2 regions of the Brevibacillus sp. NPDC058079 genome follow, and region 2 is predicted to be linked to the other one. Evidence: riboswitches for the same ligand, from Rfam matches in the RefSeq annotation. Region 2 holds a riboswitch; the other holds the start of a gene.

Region 1 (9,028 bases), on a different contig from region 2:
GTCCAGGTAACAGAACATGCGTATCAGAGAATAGCGGTATCGCGCCAGACGAGCCTAGGAATGAGCGTCCTTTTCTAACGAGCCGCTTTTGCAAATATCCCGGAGGTGTCGCGCTTAAATAGAGGAGCTTCCCATTCTTTTTCACTGCTCTGGATAGAGCGCGATACAAAATAGGATCATTATGATACGGGAACGCGTCGGCCTCGTCGAGTACGACCAGCAAAAAACGCCGATGGTAGCGCATGACCTGATGCGTGGTCGCAATCGTGATGTCACTCTCTTCCCACTTCTCCGCGCTCGAACCGTGGACAGCAATCACTTTAGCCCCTGGAAAGACTCGCTGAATACGCGGAGCCAATTCCAACACGACGTCTTTTCGAGGTGTTGCAATCAAAACGCGACCGCCAGCGGCAAGTGCCTCTGTAACAGAAGGGAATAACAACTCCGTCTTACCCGCTCCACAAACTGCCCAGATCAAATATTCCGACAGCCCTGGTCTCGGATTGGCTACAAAGCAACGCGCACGCTCCGCTGCCCGTGATTGATCTGCCGAATACCTCCCCGCCCACTCCAATCTCGCCACGTTCTGCAAGTGTTCTGTACTACGGATAAGCGATGCTCCCACATCCATTAAAAAATACGGTGTACAACACTTACTCCTGCCCATCCCTAAACAAGCTGTGCAATAGGCGCAGCCTTGCTCACACGTATGACAATAAGTAAATTCCACCTTCGCTCCTGCACTTCCGCAGCGTTCACAGACCAACTCCAGCCGATTGCGCCACCATCCTTTTGTGACCGTAAAACGAATGCCAGGTCGCCACTCCGCTTTGTTTGCCAGCACGAATGAATGCAAAATGGCTGACAAATCATGTACGTCCACCCCTCGCTTTTTCAACACAGACTCCACTTCATCCCAAAGGAGCGCACGCCCGTCCAAAATCTCGCTCAAAACAGCTTCTTGTGGTTTCTCGCGCGATGAGCTCCTTCGAAGAAGTTCACGACCACCCAAAAGGCCCAACTGAGCACTCGGCAATTTCCCCAATACTTTGCTACCTTGATAAGAAACTTCCACACTCTCCTCGACTGACTCCCAAGAAAACCACCCCTGCCTTCGACGATCCAGTACGCTCACTGTTTCCCGTCCATATAAACTACTCGCTTCGCACACGCCACTTACCGCCAGCGCTCTCAACTCTTTTACATATCCATCAGTCAGCATCCGTCCCTTACCGACTTGTTCCATCAAATACCCGTTCACTTTCGCACGCAAGGAAAAAGCCAGAGCAAGCGACGATGTCTTCCCAATGACATGCAGGACACACCCTTCTCTTTCCTGCCAAAAAGAACGATCTATAGAAAAGCTCGGCGTAACATAAGTCTGCACCTGTGGTATTGATCCGCCGTAAGCTTTGATATACAGCAAATACTCACGCATACGCTCACTCCCCCGCCCTCTTGCCCTTAGTGTGCAAAAAGACAGACAGGTCCGGCAAATAAATTTCGGAATCAAAATCAGGCTGTAGAAAAATAAAAAAGCCGCCGATCTATTGTCGACAGCTCGTAATATTTACGCTTAATAAATTTTTATGCTCCCTCTTTTTTCTCCCGCAGATCAATGACGATGGTTCCAGCCGCCTTCTCCTCCTGTCCGTCTCCCAAACAATGTCCGTACGGATAACGATTCAAGACGGCTGTCATCTGTTTCGTATCATCGTCTGATCCATCATCTATCAAGGTAATTCGGATAGGTCTGCCACTCCAATACGAGCGAAACAGCAGACTCCGCACTACACGTTCTAGCACCTGTTCCGAATTGCGCACCAGCAACCGATAATGCTCATACGGGAGCTCGCTCGCGCTATCCGTCCGATTCGTCCAGCGCTCCGCGATCATTACCAACAAAGAGGAGCAGCCAAATGCTGCCAAAAGCCATACAATCAGCTCTTCCATCACGGTCATACCTCCTCCTATACCAAGGTATGCCGCACGGCTTGAACAGAGTGCAAATAGGAAGCGCTTCCTACAGTTTCACCCAACCGTTTTTAATGGAGATGACAACAGCTTGTGTCCGGTCTTGAACATTGAGCTTCTGCAAAATGCTACTAACGTGGTTTTTAACCGTCTTTTCACTAATAAACAAGAATTCCCCAATGGCACGATTGCTTTTCCCTTCTGCCATCAGCTGCAATACTTCCCGCTCGCGACGGGTAAGCGATTCGATCACTTTTGGATCGATGGCTTGCGATTCATCTACGGAGAAGCTACGTTCTGCCGTCCCTTCCTGCTCGCTCAGACGACGGAATTCTTCAATCAGCTTGCCCGTCACCTTCGGATGTATGTATGCTCCACCACTCGCCACTACACGCACAGCGTCAACGAGGTCTGACGTTCCCATTTCCTTCAGCAAGTAGCCAGAAGCTCCAGCACGGAGTGTACGATATACATACCCCTCATCATCATGAATCGAGAGCATAATCACACGAGTAGAAGGGCTTACAGAAATCACATTTTCTGCAGCAGAAACGCCATTTATGTTCGGCATGTTAATATCCATCAACAAGACATCCGGCTTGTGCTCTTCCGCCAATACTGTGGCTTCTCCTCCGTCCGCACCTTCACCGACGACCTTGAAATCTTCTTCCATTTCCAATATTCGCTTTACGCCTTCGCGAAATAATTGATGGTCATCCACAATCACAATGCGGAGTTCTTGCTGTCTCTTATCCATGGTTCATCCCCCAGTACTTGTTTACGTTTCATGTCACAATTTTATCGGTATTTGGAATATAACCTTGGTTCCCTCTCCCAGAGCGGATTGCAGCTCGACACTACCCTCTAAGAGCTGTACACGCTCACGCATTCCCAAGAGTCCAAAAGAGTTGCCATTCGCCATACGTTTTTCAAGATCGAATCCGACCCCATCGTCTTTGACGACGAGACTTAACGAATCTTGTACAAATTCCAGCTTCACTTGAACTGTCGTAGCGCCTGCGTGCTTCTCCACATTGTTCAAACATTCCTGAACCAAACGGAAGATCGCAGCCTTTACCGAACTACGCAAAGGAGGCTCCACACCAAATACTACCAGATCGATGGAAGACTGAATACGCTCTTCGCACGTTTGAATATATTTTTGCAAGGTAGGTACTAGCCCTAAGTCATCTAATGCCATTGGACGCAAATCAAAAATAATACGTCGAACATCCGCCAAGCTCAAACGTACCATTTCCTTCAACTCGTGCAGTTCCATTTGCGCTTCCAAAATGCGCTCGTTTTTCAACATGCGTTCTACAATTTCCGAACGCAGCACGACATTTGCCATCGATTGAGCTGGACCGTCGTGAATCTCGCGCGCGACACGCTTGCGCTCTTCTTCCTGAGCCTGGATTACCTTTAGGCCCATCAACTGATGCTGCTTAGCTGATTCCAGCGCCTCGCCAATCTTACTTAAGTCACCAGTCAAATATCCAAGCACAACGCCCATTTGAGAAACCAGCTTTTCTGCACGGACGATGGTTTCTTCCAAGGTACGCAGTTGACGCTCCAAATCATTTCTTCTGCGCTTCAAATTATTTTCCCGCTCGCGGTAAATGGACAGTTCTACCTGAATACGGCTCGCCTCTTCATACGCAACCCGGATATCTTCCTCCGTGTACATATGAAAATTACGACTGACCAACACGAGCTTGTTGCGCGATTTACGATACGCGAGTTCAAGCGCATCGACTTTTTGAATCACTTTGGAAATCTCTTGTCGAAGTTCATGTAGATCAAACTTCAATGAGTTGCCATGCTGTCTGGCGTTTTCAGCTATATCAAATATTTGGGTTTTACTCGTTTCTACGGTTTCAATCGTTCGCTTGATCACCCCGTCCAGCACGCTGATGTCTATCGCTTTGTTCATGATTGCTCTCCTTCAAACTCATTTTTAGCCTTCGTGAACAACTGTTGGAGGTGCTCTTCTTCTACATCTCGCAGTCCCATGTCATTGCGTGGAATGGCAAACGGATCTGTTCCTTGTTTTACGAATCCACGATTGGATGTAAACACATAGCGGTAGCCAGCTTGACGAGCTGTCTCCAGTACGATTGGACTTGTGTAGCCAAATGGCAACGAGATAGCCTCAACCTCTTTCTTCATCCATTCGCTTAAACTGACGCGAGATATACTGAAATCTACATAGAGGCGGTCCCTGTACTCTTTCTCTTCCTCTAAACGCTGCAAGTCTTTCAGATAGACCGGAGCTGTTTCTGGGCCAAGATCGCCCCACTCATTTCGTTCTTCCTCTTCATGCAGACTGTACGTGTGGGACCCGATCGTAACCAGTCCCGAATGAGTCATTTCGTTAACCTGTTGACGCGTAAGTGGTGGCGTCATATTCTCCCGTTTTCGATCAGCTACATCTCTTAAGCGCCCCGCAATCGCGAAGTTCACTGAAGGGTAGCCGTATGTACGTAAGATCGGAAATGCTTCTTTGTAATAACTCTCATACCCATCGTCGAACGTAATCAAAACAGCATTCTCAGTCGGTAAGGTACCCGTCTCCATAAATCGCAGGAACTCATCCAACGATATCGGATTCAGGTCGTTATCATGCAAAAATTTCATGTGTCGGGCAAATTGATCAGGAGCTATGACATACCGCTGATTCGATTGATCCGTGACATGATGGTACGTCAAAACCACAACCTGATTGTTATACCACTTTTTCGTTTGAACCGCTGCTTCTTCAATTGGTGTGACGTTTGGCTCAGCATTTTTTGTCTCACTTATGCTTATAGACGTATCCACTTGGGGAAAAGGTTGCACTTCTTGTTTATTCTTTTTTTCCAGAAAAGATTCGCCTAACAACCCAATAGCCACTGCAAAAAACAAAAAAGTAAGAAACACGATCAGGAAGAGCCTTCTGTTCGGCAAAAAAACCCCTCCTCTACTTCCTCACTAGGAGATTCGACACAGTCCTACAAATTCCTGTGCAACAATTGACCCAATAATTGGATGACTCTGCTCCTAAAAAGAAAAAGAGCCCAGTAGCAATACCAGGCTCTTTTTATGTCATTCAGCAATATTACAGTTGAGCAGCCTCTTGCTTCAGAACTTCTGCTTTGTCTGTTTGCTCCCAAGGAACATTCAGGTCATTGCGTCCAAAGTGGCCATATGCAGCTGTTTGTTTGTAGATAGGACGACGCAGGTCGAGCTGCTTGATGATACCAGCAGGACGCAGGTCGAAGTGTTTGCGAACCAATTTCACCAGAGCTTCTTCGGAAATGGTACCTGTACCGAAAGTATCTACTGCGATGGAAACTGGTTGTGCTACACCAATTGCGTAAGCAACTTGTACTTCGCATTTGTCTGCGAGACCAGCAGCCACGATGTTTTTCGCTACATAACGAGCTGCGTAAGCACCGGAACGGTCAACTTTAGTCGGATCTTTACCTGAGAACGCACCGCCGCCATGACGAGCATAACCGCCGTAAGTATCTACGATGATTTTGCGACCAGTCAAGCCAGCATCCCCTTGTGGTCCGCCAATTACGAAACGGCCAGTTGGGTTGATGAAGTATTTGGTATCAGCGTCCAACAGTTCAGCTGGAACAACTGGTTTGATTACTTGCTCAACCAGATCTTGCTTGATTTGCTCCAGAGTTGTTTCAGGAGCATGTTGAGTAGAAATAACGATTGTATCGATACGAACTGGTTTGTCGCCATCGTACTCAACGGTTACTTGTGTTTTTCCGTCAGGACGGAGGTAAGCAAGTGTTCCGTTTTTACGTACTTCAGTCAGACGACGAGCCAATTGGTGGGACATGCTGATCGGAAGCGGCATCAGCTCAGGTGTTTCATTGCAAGCAAAACCAAACATCAAACCTTGGTCACCAGCACCAATTGCTTCGATCTCAGCGTCAGTCATTTTGCCTTCGCGTGCTTCCAATGCTTGGTCTACACCAAGTGCAATGTCAGCGGACTGCTCGCCAATTGCAGTAATAACACCGCAAGTGTCAGCGTCAAAACCGAATTTCGCACGGTCATAACCGATTTCACGAATGGTTTCACGAACGAGCTTTTGGATATCCACATAAGTGTTTGTAGTGATTTCACCTGCTACGAGAACCAAACCAGTAGTTACGGAAGTTTCGCAAGCTACGCGAGCGTTTGGATCTTTGGACAGGATCGCATCCAAGATGGAGTCGGAAATTTGGTCACAAATTTTATCCGGATGTCCTTCAGTTACAGATTCGGATGTAAACAGACGACGACCTTTTTGCAAAGCCATGAGAAAATACCTCCTTTGACCTCATACAAATAGTGTGGTAGCCGAGTCAGGATTTTATCTACGTAAACGCAAATAAAAAACCTTTTCCATTTTTTAGGAGGAAAAGGTTTGAGCGTTTTTTGCTTCCTTCATCCTCTTATCGGCCAGAACAGATGTCCGTTCTGCTGGTTAGCACCGCTCTAGATCGGTTGCCGGGCTTCATAGGGCCAGTCCCTCCGCCTGCTCTGGATAAGAGTATCCATTACGGATAATAGAATAATTGTTTTTTTCAGAGATGTCAATAGGAAAATTTTTACTTATAGTTGATAGGCTTTGGAAAGTACCACCACTACCTCGGCGCGAGTTGCCCTTCCATTCGGTTTAAAGGAAGAACCGTACCCATTGACCCATTTTCTAGATGTTAAAGCCTCAATAGCAGGAGAAGCCCAGTGACTCGTTGGCACATCCTGATAATTCGATGTACCACGGTTATACATCAAGACATCACGTGCCCGCGCGATCATTACCGCCATCTCTGCACGCGATATCGGCTGATCCGGCTTCATTTCATTCTTCGGGTACCCTTTCAAAATCCCTAATTGATAGGCTACACCTAGGTTGTGATAAGCCCAGTGCCGCTTTGGCATATCCCTGAAGGTCGTTTTTCCTGTGTAGGTAGTCGCTACCTTGGAACCGGTCGCACGCATTGATTTAAGCAGCATCGTGGCAAACTCTGCACGGGTCACTGCCTGATTCGGCTTGAACGACGCATCATTAAACCCATTTACTATATCGCGAGAGCTAAGTCTGACGATCTCTGAGCGCGCCCAGTGGTCCGAAATATCGCGATAGCCCGCTATCAATTTCTGCTGTGTCACCGTGAGTCGGTACGATTCATATTTGAACGCAGTCCCGCTATTAAGGCGTACATAATATTTTCCTGGTTGCAAACGCAAACCGATAACATCGTTTCCTCGGTTAGACAGCTCCGCTACCTCATTCGTCGAAGCGATCGCATAGTTCATGTTTCGATCGCTATAGAGCGCAAAACGAAAGCCACTATCGACAGGAATGTACGGCGCTCGGAACGTCACATACGATTCACTATTCACAGTAAATTGGAACCAGTCGGAATCAGTAGCTGTCGGTATTGTGCCTGACATCACTGTTCCACCGCTTAACGGAGACGCTTTTTGATAAGTGTCATTCGGCTCATTAAAATCTTTTTTTACTGGCGTGTATCCCAGATCCAGCTGATATTCGCCATTCACCGCATTGCGATTGTACTCACTCACACGGATGTAATACTTGCCTGGTGACACTTCTTTTTGGGCGCGTTCTGTCGGATTGTCTTTCGTTCCATTATCGTAGTTAGGGTCCCATACAACCATCTTTTTTCCGAGCTCTTGTTTACCGATACTCAGCAATAGATCGAAACGCTTGTTATCAGGACTAACGGAGACATCCAAATGCCCGTATTCACGAACATAGTAGGAGAACCAATCCTGATCCCCTTCATCGTGGAAATTGCCTGTTACACTGATTTCGTTGCCTACGAGCGGCCTTGCCGTCTCTTGCGTATCGTTCGGTTCGTTACGGTCCGGATTGATGGTAAACTTACTCGTCAACACGTAGGTAAAAGCGTTGTTGACCCCTCCGTTACGCATTAACCGGATATTCATTCGTCCCGCCTTGACCGGGACAGTTATCGTATCCCCATTCCCGAAGTACTGCGTGATCGGCGGACGATTCTCTGGGTAAAAGGTAGCTGCCATCGCTGAAGAAACACCGGAAGTCACTGACGCTGAGAAGCTGACCTTCCCATCGTAAGGGATGTCCATCTTCAGCCAGTCTATCGTGTCTTTGGGCCCTAAATTTCCACGTATTTGCGATTCGATCGGAAACGCTTTGGCTGAGTACGTCTGATTATTTGGCTCTAAAAAGTCATGGGATAAGGCCGTTCGAACTGCCTTGTCGACATTTAACAACCCGTAGCCCGTTTTCCGATCCCATCCCTTTTCCCCTAAGTCCGTAGCCGTTTGAAAAAGCAATTGTCTCACATCAAATGGACTTAGTTTGGGATGACGAGCTAGTATGAGCGCTGCTGCACCCGCTACTTGTGGTGCCGCTGCTGAAGTACCGCTAAAAGAACCGTATTTTCCCCCAAGCTTGGTCGTATAAACATTGAAACCAGGCGCTACTAGGTTCAGCTCAGGTCCTGTATTGCTTTGATACAGCACTTCATTGTTACTCCTTACAGCCCCTACCGCTAACACCGTAGGATAAGCTGCGGGATAAGCCACACGGCTACTCTCATTGCCACTAGCTGCAATCAGAACAGCTCCGCTTATTTCCGCTCGTTGCACAGCATTCGCCAGTTCCTTAGAGTAGGCCATACTGCTTAGAGACATCACGATGACTTTGGCACCACGATCCAAGGCAGTATTGATACCCTTAGCAAGAGTCTGCACCGTTGTATCTCCATTTTTGGCCAAAACTTTAATCGGCAAAATCTTGGCATTCCACAAGACACCGGATACACCAATACTGTTATTCCCGCTAGCAGCCAGTACACCAGTTACTTCTGTTCCATGTCCGTTATCGTCCTGGGCAGATCTCCCGGGATTGACAAGATTCACACCCGGCAGAAGGTTGTCCTTCAAATCAGGATGCTTATAGTCCGCACCGGAGTCCAACACCGCAATGATAATCTGTTCATTACTATTTACAACTGACCAGGCTTGATGAGCTCTAATCTGACTCAAATGAAGC
Region 2 (9,028 bases):
AGTGTGGGGATGCTTCTTTCTTTGATTTGACGCTTGATGTTTTCGGAAATCACCTTCACGTAATCGCTTCCTGGCTTGAATAATTCACGCAGCGTATACAGCTTGCCTGTTTGGATATCTGCGGTGATCGACCCGAGGAAGGTCATGCCGTGAGCCATTTGTGGTGTGTAGGCGTAGTTGCTCAGCACGACACTGAAAATACCGCGTTCGTTTGTCTTGATTTCGTAGCTTCCTTGCATTTCTGTATTTCCCGGTACCTGGACCCGTTGTTGCTCGTGAATTAAGCCTTGAACTGTTTGATAAATCGCCCGGTTGATATCTTTTTCCGCTTGTTGGTTGGCTAGGCCTGCCAATTGTGGATAGTAAATCGTGGTGTTCGGACGGCTAATCGTTCGTGTCAGCACAGTAGCTGGCAATTGATTGAGTTCCACTTTTCTCCGTTTGCCTCCTGTACGTAAGAGTTGTGTAATAGCCTATTCGAAATTGTTTTTGGCTGTTCTTACTTTTTTCACAAATTTGGCAAAGGTTTGGCTATATAATGGGGAAAGAATCCGATACATAAGTAAATATGGAAAAGGGGGGCAATTATGATTCAATTGATTCGCAATACCTTGACTGACAAAGAAGGCTTTATGATTTTCATCCTATGGAATCATTTGTGGATGGCGGGACTCATTGCCTACCAAGTGGATGTGAACTTCTGGAAAGTGACGTCCTTGGGATTGCTGGTCACTCTAATTGTTTCGCCGTATTATTTCATTCGCAAAGATAGTCATGTGATTCGTTATCTGGTTGCAATCGGACTTATGTTTTATGCTATTTCCTTCGATCACTTTACCGATTACCAGGAGGTTACCTTCCTCGCCTTTATCGTCATGGGCTTTTTGGCAGCCTATTTGGATTGGAAGCTAGTCGTAACAGCGGGAATTACCCAAATCATTGTCACGGTTATTGGGTTTTACACAGGGACCTACGAGATTTTCGAGGGTGATTTTTCGGAGCTCAATTTGCTTATGCGTATTGTCACGATTCTCATGATGATGGGAGCCGTCACGTATCTGTGTCTCGCCGGACAAACCTCCTTGCGAAAAGCTGATGACGCAAGGCAGGAAGCGGAAGAGAAAGAGCGCCGTCTGGGAGAAATGCTTTTGAACATCCAGCAAATGACGGAGCAGCTGGATCGTACAAGCGATCATGTGCATGAGCATGCGGAAGGTACGAAGCGCAATACAGATGAAATGATGGTAGCCTTCAAGGAAGTCGCCACAGGTATGGAATCGCAGGCGAATTCTACGGTGAAAATCGAAGAAGAGGTTCAATCCATCGACCAGGAAATCGAGGAAGTCACAACACAGACCAACGCCATGAAATCGGAATCGCAACAAAACAACCGTCGTCTGACAGAAAGCGTTCAGATGATGAATGAGCTGTCCTCGCAGATGGAGCAAATTGTGCAGGCAGTCAATGTAGCAGCCTCTACGATTCACCAGCTCAATCGACAGGCGAATCGCGTAGAAGAAATTGTTGGCGCTATTAATCAGATCGCGACACAAACGAATCTCTTGGCGCTGAATGCGGCGATTGAATCGGCGCGTGCAGGCGAGCATGGACGTGGATTTGCTGTTGTAGCGGATGAGGTACGCAAGCTAGCGGAACAAAGCGCGACAGCTACGCAGGAAATTACCGACATTCTGAAATCTCTCCATCAGGAAAGTGAGAATGCGGTGCAGCATATGAGCAATGGAGAAACGTCTGTTGCAAAAGGCCAAGAGCTGGCCGTGAAAACAGTGGCCTCCATTGAAGCAGTGCGTGCCGGGATGATGGCCTTCTTGGAAGCAGCTGATCAAGTAAGCTCCAGCATGGACCGGGTAAAAGTGCGTTCCGGAGAAGTTGCCATCGAGATGTCGACTATTACAGCCGTAACCGAGGAATCCGTAGCCAACTTAGAAGAGCTGTTTGCGACAGCAGAAAACCAGCATCAAAAAGTGCGTGAAATTACGGAAGAGCTGGGCGAGCTGAATACGTTGTCTCATCGTCTCCAGCAAACCTTTCACGTAAATTAGTTAAAGATTGTTTAAAAAGTCGTATTTTGATCACGAAGTAGTTCTGAAAGCTGATTCGGCATCGAAATTGACGTTCACCTTCGAAGTCCGGTGCTCATGTAGGTCTCCTACACTCCGCTCCTCCTTCTTCAGGTTCTCGCCAATTTCTCGGTGCTGAAAAGACGACTTTTTAAACTTCAACTTCGATTCACTTTTAGAAGTGTTTGGAATTGAGAAAAAAGAATTGCATTTTTGAACCGTTCTGCTAGAATGAATTCCATTGTAACTAAATATATTCACCTACCTTATCTAGAGCGGCGGAGGGACTGGCCCGATGATGCCCGGCAACCACTGATCATGTCTATGCATGAACAGAAAGGTGCCAATTCCTGCAAAACCTGTACCATGGTTTTGACAGATGAGGAAGAGAACGGCTACGTACGCAAACTCTTCCTCCGGGAAGAGTTTTTTTGTTGTATTTGTAAACAAAAGGAGGTAATAAACGAACGATAAATTTATTTTATAAGATAATATTCGTAAATAGTATTGAAAAATTGGGTAAAAAGCCGTACATTACCTAATAGGATAAAGAAAAACGTAAAGTTCGGATAGGGAGAGATACATCATGAAGAAGTTATTGCTGGCATTAACGACATTCGCAGTATTGGCAACAGGGTGCTCGACTGGCACAAGCGCACCTGCAGATCAGCCAGGAGGACAAGCAGCGGGACAAGAGGGCGCGGCCAAAAAGAGAATTGCCTTGATTTTGCCTGAGAAAATCGGTGTGAATCCGTTCTTCCAACAAATGGATGAGGGTGCGAAGAAAGCCGCACAAGAGCTGGGCGCAGAAGTGAAAACGATTGAATCTACGGACCATGGAGCGATTGAAGAGAATCTGCGCGTGGCTGTTGCAGAAAATTATGATTTGATCATCACTTCTTCCTTTACATCAGAGGATGCATTGAAAAAAGTAGCTACCGAAAATCCTGACCGTAATTTTGCGATTATTGATACTGTAGTGGATTTGCCAAACGTTCGTAGTGTTACCTTCCGCGAGCAGGAAGCGGCTTACCTGGTGGGAGCAGCAGCAGGTCTGGCAACGAAAACGAACAAAGTAGGTATGGTTGTCGCTCTTGATATTCCACAGTTGAAAAAATGGACAGTTGGCTTCGAAGAGGGCTTGAAAGCGACGAATCCAAAAGCAGAGCTGATGGTCAACTATGTAGGTAGCTTCACTGACCCGGCAAAAGCGAAGGAATTGGCTTTGCTCCAAGCTTCCAAAGGCGCTGACTTCATTAACGGTGCAGCAGCAGTAGGAGACCTCGGCGTTTTCGAAGCAGCGAAGGAAAAAGGCTTCTTCACAGCAGGTCAGGACGTTGACCGTACCACGATTGATCCAGAGCATATTGTTCTGTCCCAATTGAAAGGGACCGACGCGGCAGCTTATGAAACGGTGAAGAACTTTGTAGAAGGAACGTTCAAACCAGGTGTTGTGGCGTACGGCTTGAAAGAAAAAGGTGTTGGCGTAACCTATGTCACGCACGAAAGCAAAACGCCACTGAACGCTTTTATTGGACAAGAAGTGGTGGATAAAGTGAAAGCGATCAGCGATGAGATTGTAGCTGGCACTCGCAAAGTACCAGACCAGTTCTAAAAAGGTAGCTCGGTGCTGAAAAGCCAACTTTTTGAACGTTTATTTATAGCTTGTGCACAGTGATGGATGTGACCGACTACGGCTGTGTAGTCGGTCTTCCATTTTCATAAAAGGACGTACAGAAATGAGGGAGTGGGAATGACCGATCGCTTGGAAATGAGGGCCATGACCAAGAAGTACGGAGATTTTACCGCCAACGACAAGGTGTCGTTCTCACTGGCAGCAGGAGAAGTCCACGCGATTGTCGGGGAAAATGGAGCGGGCAAAACGACACTGATGCGGATGCTGTACGGGATGGAGCAGCCGACGTCGGGAGAGATCGTGTTAAACGGCAAGCCAGTTGTTTTTCGCGGACCAGAGGACGCGATTCGAAATGGAATCGGGATGGTTCACCAGCACTTTATGCTCTTCGGAGAATTCAGTGTGACTGAAAATATCGTGATCGGATACGAGCCGAATCAAGCGGGTTTTTTCAAAAGAAATGACGCGGAGGACAAGGTGCGGGCTCTTAGTGAGCAGTATCGCATTCCGATTCAGCCGCAGGCCAAGGTAGCGAATTGCTCGATTGGGGAACAGCAACGGGTCGAGATTCTGAAGGTACTGTATCAGGGAGCGGATATTATCGTGCTGGACGAGCCGACCGCTGTACTTACCCCACTGGAGGTACGCGACCTGCTGCAAACGATTCGAAACCTGGCCGAGAGCGGCAAGAGCGTCATTTTGATTACACATAAGTTGCAGGAGGTCATGGAGGTAGCTGATCGTATTACGGTACTGCGCGGAGGCAAAGTGACGGGAACGGTATCCCGTACAGAAACCAATGCGGACGATTTAGCCAGACTGATGGTCGGACGTGAATTGCAGGAGCTAGCTGAGCGAGTTCCTCTGGATAAAGGCCCTTTGTTGCAGGTGGAGAATCTCACGGTTCGAGAAAAGCAGACACTGCTTGATCAAGTCAGCTTTACCGTGCACCACGGGGAAATCGTAGGAATCGCAGGTGTTTCCGGGAATGGTCAATCCGAGCTGCTGCAAGCGATCAGCGGCTTGCGAGCGGCACAGGAGGGAAAGGTGCGGTTAGGCGGCAACGACGTGACGAACAAATCAGTTGCCACCATTCGGGATGCCGGCTTGGCGCATATTCCGGAGGATCGCTACCTGTGGGGAACGGCCAAACTCTCAAGCGTCGAGGAAAATGCGTTGATGGGCTATCAGCGAAAGCCTGCTTACAACCGTCGCGGCGTTGTTTTGCGGGAGAAATTCCGCCAAGTCGTAAAAGGCTGGGTTGAGCAGTTTGCCATCAAGACAGGCTCCCGACAATTGCAGGAGCTGGCAGGGAATCTGTCAGGTGGAAACTTGCAAAAGCTGATCGTAGCAAGGGAGCTGGGACATGAAACCCCGTTTTTGATTGCGGCTGAGCCTACGCGAGGGGTAGATATCGGTGCCATGGAGTACATCCATCAGGCGCTGATCGAAAAGCGCAATCAGGGAGACGGGATCTTGCTAGTCTCCTCCGAGCTGTCCGAAATTCTCGCCTTGTCTGACAGGATTTTGGTCATGTATAAAGGGCGAATCGCTGGAGAGCTTTCACGCCTGGAGGCAACCGAAGAAAAAATCAGCGTGATCATGGCGGGAGGAAGCATTCATGGCAGCAATCAAAGAGCTATCTAAGTCATTGGTTCAGCCGTTATTGGCTGTCGTCATCGGTTTGTTGACCGGGGCGCTGGTCATTGCTGCAGTTGGCGAATCGATCTTGGGCACCTACCAGGAAATGTGGAAAGGGGCCTTTGGCAGTTTTTATTTCTTTACGTCTACATTAGCGAGAGCTACGCCTATCATGCTGATTGCCCTGGGTCTTTCCCTCGCATTTCGGGCAGGGGTATTCAACCTGGGGGCGGAAGGGCAAATGGTGCTGGGTGCCGTCAGTGCTGCGTTAGTCGCGATTTACTTGCCAGCACCGGGAATGATCAAAATTGTGGCGGGTATTTTTGCAGGAATGGCAGTCGGAGGGTTCTGGGCGTTGTTGCCAGGTTTTATGGAAGCCCGTTTTCGCATTCCGTTGCTCATCTCTACGTTGCTCTTTAACTACATCGCGGTATTGTTTGCGAGCTATCTCGTGACAGAGCCGTTCCGGGATCGGTCGGGTTCTGCGGCACTGGCACAGACCGTTATGCTGGAGAAAAGCGCTTGGCTTCCGAAGCTGTTTGCCGGGATGAGCGTGCATGTAGGGTTTTTGTTTGCGATCGTTGCAGCGCTGCTGTTGTTCTGGGTACTTCGGTTTACGCCTTTTGGCTATGAAGTGAAGATGCTGGGTCAAAACTCGCTGTTTGCTCAATACGGAGGAATTAATCGCATTCGGGTGATGCTGACCGGGATGTTTGCCAGTGGTGGACTGGCTGGCTTGGCGGGAACCGTTGAGGTAATGGGGGCGCACTATCGTTTTGTTGACGGTGCCCTGAGTGTACCTGGGTTCGCCTGGACGGGCCTGATGGCAGCGCTGCTTGCGAACTCGCACCCGCTTGGCATCATTGTGACTTCGATCCTGCTTGCTGCTTTTCAGACAGGAGCCATGGGTGTAGAGCGCAATACGGATGTGCCGTTGGAGTTGGCAAGTGTTATACAAGCCGTATTGATTTTGTTCATCTCTGCCAAGTTCAGCTACGACTGGTGGAAAAAGCGGAAGGCAAAAGGAGGGGAATCGCATGGAGCTCTTTGATTGGTCCCTCCTCAGTTCTACCATTCGGATGGTCACGCCGATCTTGTTGGCAGCTTTGGGTGGAGCGCTCTGCGCACGTGTCGGAATTTTTAATGTAGGCCTGGAGGGCTTGGTACTGGTCGGTGCCTTTTCCGCGATTGTCGGCAATCATTTTACCGGGAATCTGATTCTGGCTGTTTTGATTGCTGCGCTGGTCAGCATTGTCTTTTCGCTCTTGTTCGCGTACATGACGATCAAGCTTAGGGCGAATGAAATCGTCGTCGGTGTGGCGATTAACTTTCTCGCGCTCGGGTTGACGACATTTGCACTGCGGGCGATCTTCGGTGTCAAAGGAGCGTTTTACGATAAGGATATGGCTGGCTTGCCAACCGTCGAGATTCCTTTCATTCACGATATTCCGGTCATCGGAGGCATTGTCTCTGGTCATTCGCCGCTCGTGTATTTTGCCTTTTTGGCTGCCATTCTGTTGTATGTGTTCTTTTATCGGACGGTTACGGGCTTCCGCGTCCTCGCAGTTGGTCTGAATCCCGTTGCGGCGCGCAGTCTCGGTCTGAAAGTGACGGGACTTCAGGTGCTGGCGATTGTGATGAGTGGCGCATTGTGCGGGATTGCAGGGGCGCAGCTTTCACTGGGGCAAGTCACGATGTTTACAGAAGGTATGACGGCTGGCCGGGGCTTTATCGCATTGGTAGCGATGATGATGGGGCAGTCGCATCCACTCGGTATTTTGGCTTCGAGCTTTTTGTTCGGTTTGATGGATGCCCTTAGTATTCGTTTGCAGGGCTTTTCGCTTCCGACGCAATTTACGGCCATGCTGCCATACGTGCTGACGATTGCGGCGATGTTCTTCTTGAAGAACAAGAGTCAGATCGGCAGTGACAATCAGCAGAGCACCCGTTAAACACAGGCCATATAGACAGCGTAGACAGGGGGAAATGCGATATGAACAAGGCAGATCGGATCAAAAAAATGAAAGTACCCGCCCCAGTGGGACCGGGTCTCGCCAGACGACTTCCGCCAGGACAAATCCTGACAGAGCGCTTTCCCATTTTGCATGAGGGAGACGTGCCGGTGTATGACATGAACGAATGGACACTGCGCGTTTTTGGAGAGGTAGACCGGGAAGTGACACTCTCCTACGAAGAGATCATGGCGATGCCACAGGTGACAGTGACGAGCGACATTCACTGCGTGACGCGCTGGTCCCGTTTTGACAATGCGTTTACAGGCGTGCGTTTTCGTGATTTTTTGCAGGCGATTGGTGTGACTCCGCGAGCGAACTTCGTCATGCTGCACGGTGATCACGACTATACTGCCAATGTGCCGCTCGCTGATCTGGAGCGTGATGATGTGCTGCTGGCTCACTCCTTTGATGGAGAGCGACTGACGGACAAGCACGGCTGGCCGCTTCGCCTGGTTGTTCCTCATCTGTATTTCTGGAAAAGCGTGAAGTGGATCAGAGGAATTGAATTTATGACGGAAAACAAGCCCGGCTTCTGGGAGCAAAATGGATTTCACCTGATCGCAGACCCGTTCCGCGAAGAGCGGTTCTCCGGTGAAGCGTTGCCGATACCAGAGGATGAGTGGGAGAAAAAGGAGTTCGATTGAGATGTTGACGAATCTAAAGGTAGATCCAGAACAACTGCCAAAGCGCGTCATTGTGTGCGGTGATCCAAAACGTGCAGCCTTGATTGCTTCGAAACTCGACGATCAGCGCCAAATTGGGGAAAACCGCGAGTATCACAGCTATGCGGGTACTTGGAAAGGCGTCGAGGTAGCGGTAGTGAGTCATGGGGTAGGCGCACCTGGAGCAGCGGTATGCTTCGAGGAGCTGGCGAAGGGCGACGTTCAGGTCATCATTCGCGTAGGAACTGCCGGGTCATACCAAAAAGAAATCGAGACAGGCAGCCTCGTCATCAGCTCCGCAGCGGTTCGCCAAGACGGCTTGACCAGTCAGTTGGTTCCGGCGGGCTTCCCGGCTGTTGCCAATCGCCATGTCGTGGACGCGCTTGTACAAGCAGCAGGAGCAAACGCATCAGACTTGAAGGTATTTGAAGGAATCACGCTGACACTCGATGTCTTCTACAGTGGAGTGTTGGAGTTCCCGCACAAGCTGTACCAAAAAGCTGGCGTTTTGGCAGTCGAGATGGAAAACACCGCTCTCTTCGTGATTGCGGCGCTTCGCGGTATGAAGGCAGGCTCCATTTTGGCAATCGACGGGTATGCAGATGCAGACCTGCTCGAATCGTATAACCCGCATACCGATGTGATGGCAAAAGCCATTGAAGCAGAAGCGTTGATCGCACTGGATGCAGTCATTGCCGTTTCCCAGTAACAATAGGTAAGCCCAGGACGTTTTGGAGGTCCTGGGCTTTTTTGTAATAGCGGTTAAGTTTTAAAAGGCATCGATGAACCAACAAAGCTGGCGAGAAGAAAAAGCACAGAGCTCGTAGACCTTGACAACGCCTACCCAGTCGGAACTGCAAAAAGGGGACCCGCTTGTCGAACACTTCTTCCTTGAGAAACTTCCGCCCGTAGGGTGGCTTTGGCTCGACGGTCCCCTTTTTGCAGTGTAGACGGTCAGTGAATCCCCCTTGCGGGCGTGTCAGAGGAGAAGAA

The links. A riboswitch is a leader RNA that binds a small molecule or an ion and turns the genes downstream of it on or off. The one in region 2 is predicted to bind S-adenosylmethionine.
Region 1: another riboswitch for S-adenosylmethionine. It lies ahead of metK (methionine adenosyltransferase); the one in region 2 lies ahead of ACFVS2_RS24785 (BMP family lipoprotein).

The regions. Positions count from the first base shown of each region.
Region 1 is NZ_JBHVSO010000017.1:4,738-13,765, reverse strand. Features, by position in the region: gene ACFVS2_RS30745 (ATP-dependent helicase ComFA) at 1-1,438, opposite strand, end outside; gene ACFVS2_RS30740 (glycosyltransferase family 2 protein) at 1,588-1,953, opposite strand; gene ACFVS2_RS30735 (response regulator) at 2,024-2,731, opposite strand; gene ACFVS2_RS30730 (sensor histidine kinase) at 2,765-3,907, opposite strand; gene ACFVS2_RS30725 (polysaccharide deacetylase family protein) at 3,904-4,920, opposite strand; gene metK (methionine adenosyltransferase) at 5,072-6,277, opposite strand; SAM riboswitch class I at 6,411-6,512, opposite strand; gene ACFVS2_RS30715 (S8 family peptidase) at 6,574-9,028, opposite strand, start outside.
Region 2 is NZ_JBHVSO010000009.1:210,904-219,931, forward strand. Features, by position in the region: gene ACFVS2_RS24775 (DUF3298 and DUF4163 domain-containing protein) at 1-431, opposite strand, end outside; gene ACFVS2_RS24780 (methyl-accepting chemotaxis protein) at 588-2,063, shown strand; SAM riboswitch class I at 2,345-2,467, shown strand; gene ACFVS2_RS24785 (BMP family lipoprotein) at 2,668-3,696, shown strand; gene ACFVS2_RS24790 (ABC transporter ATP-binding protein) at 3,835-5,364, shown strand; gene ACFVS2_RS24795 (ABC transporter permease) at 5,339-6,409, shown strand; gene ACFVS2_RS24800 (ABC transporter permease) at 6,396-7,310, shown strand; gene ACFVS2_RS24805 (sulfite oxidase-like oxidoreductase) at 7,352-8,017, shown strand; gene ACFVS2_RS24810 (nucleoside phosphorylase) at 8,019-8,744, shown strand.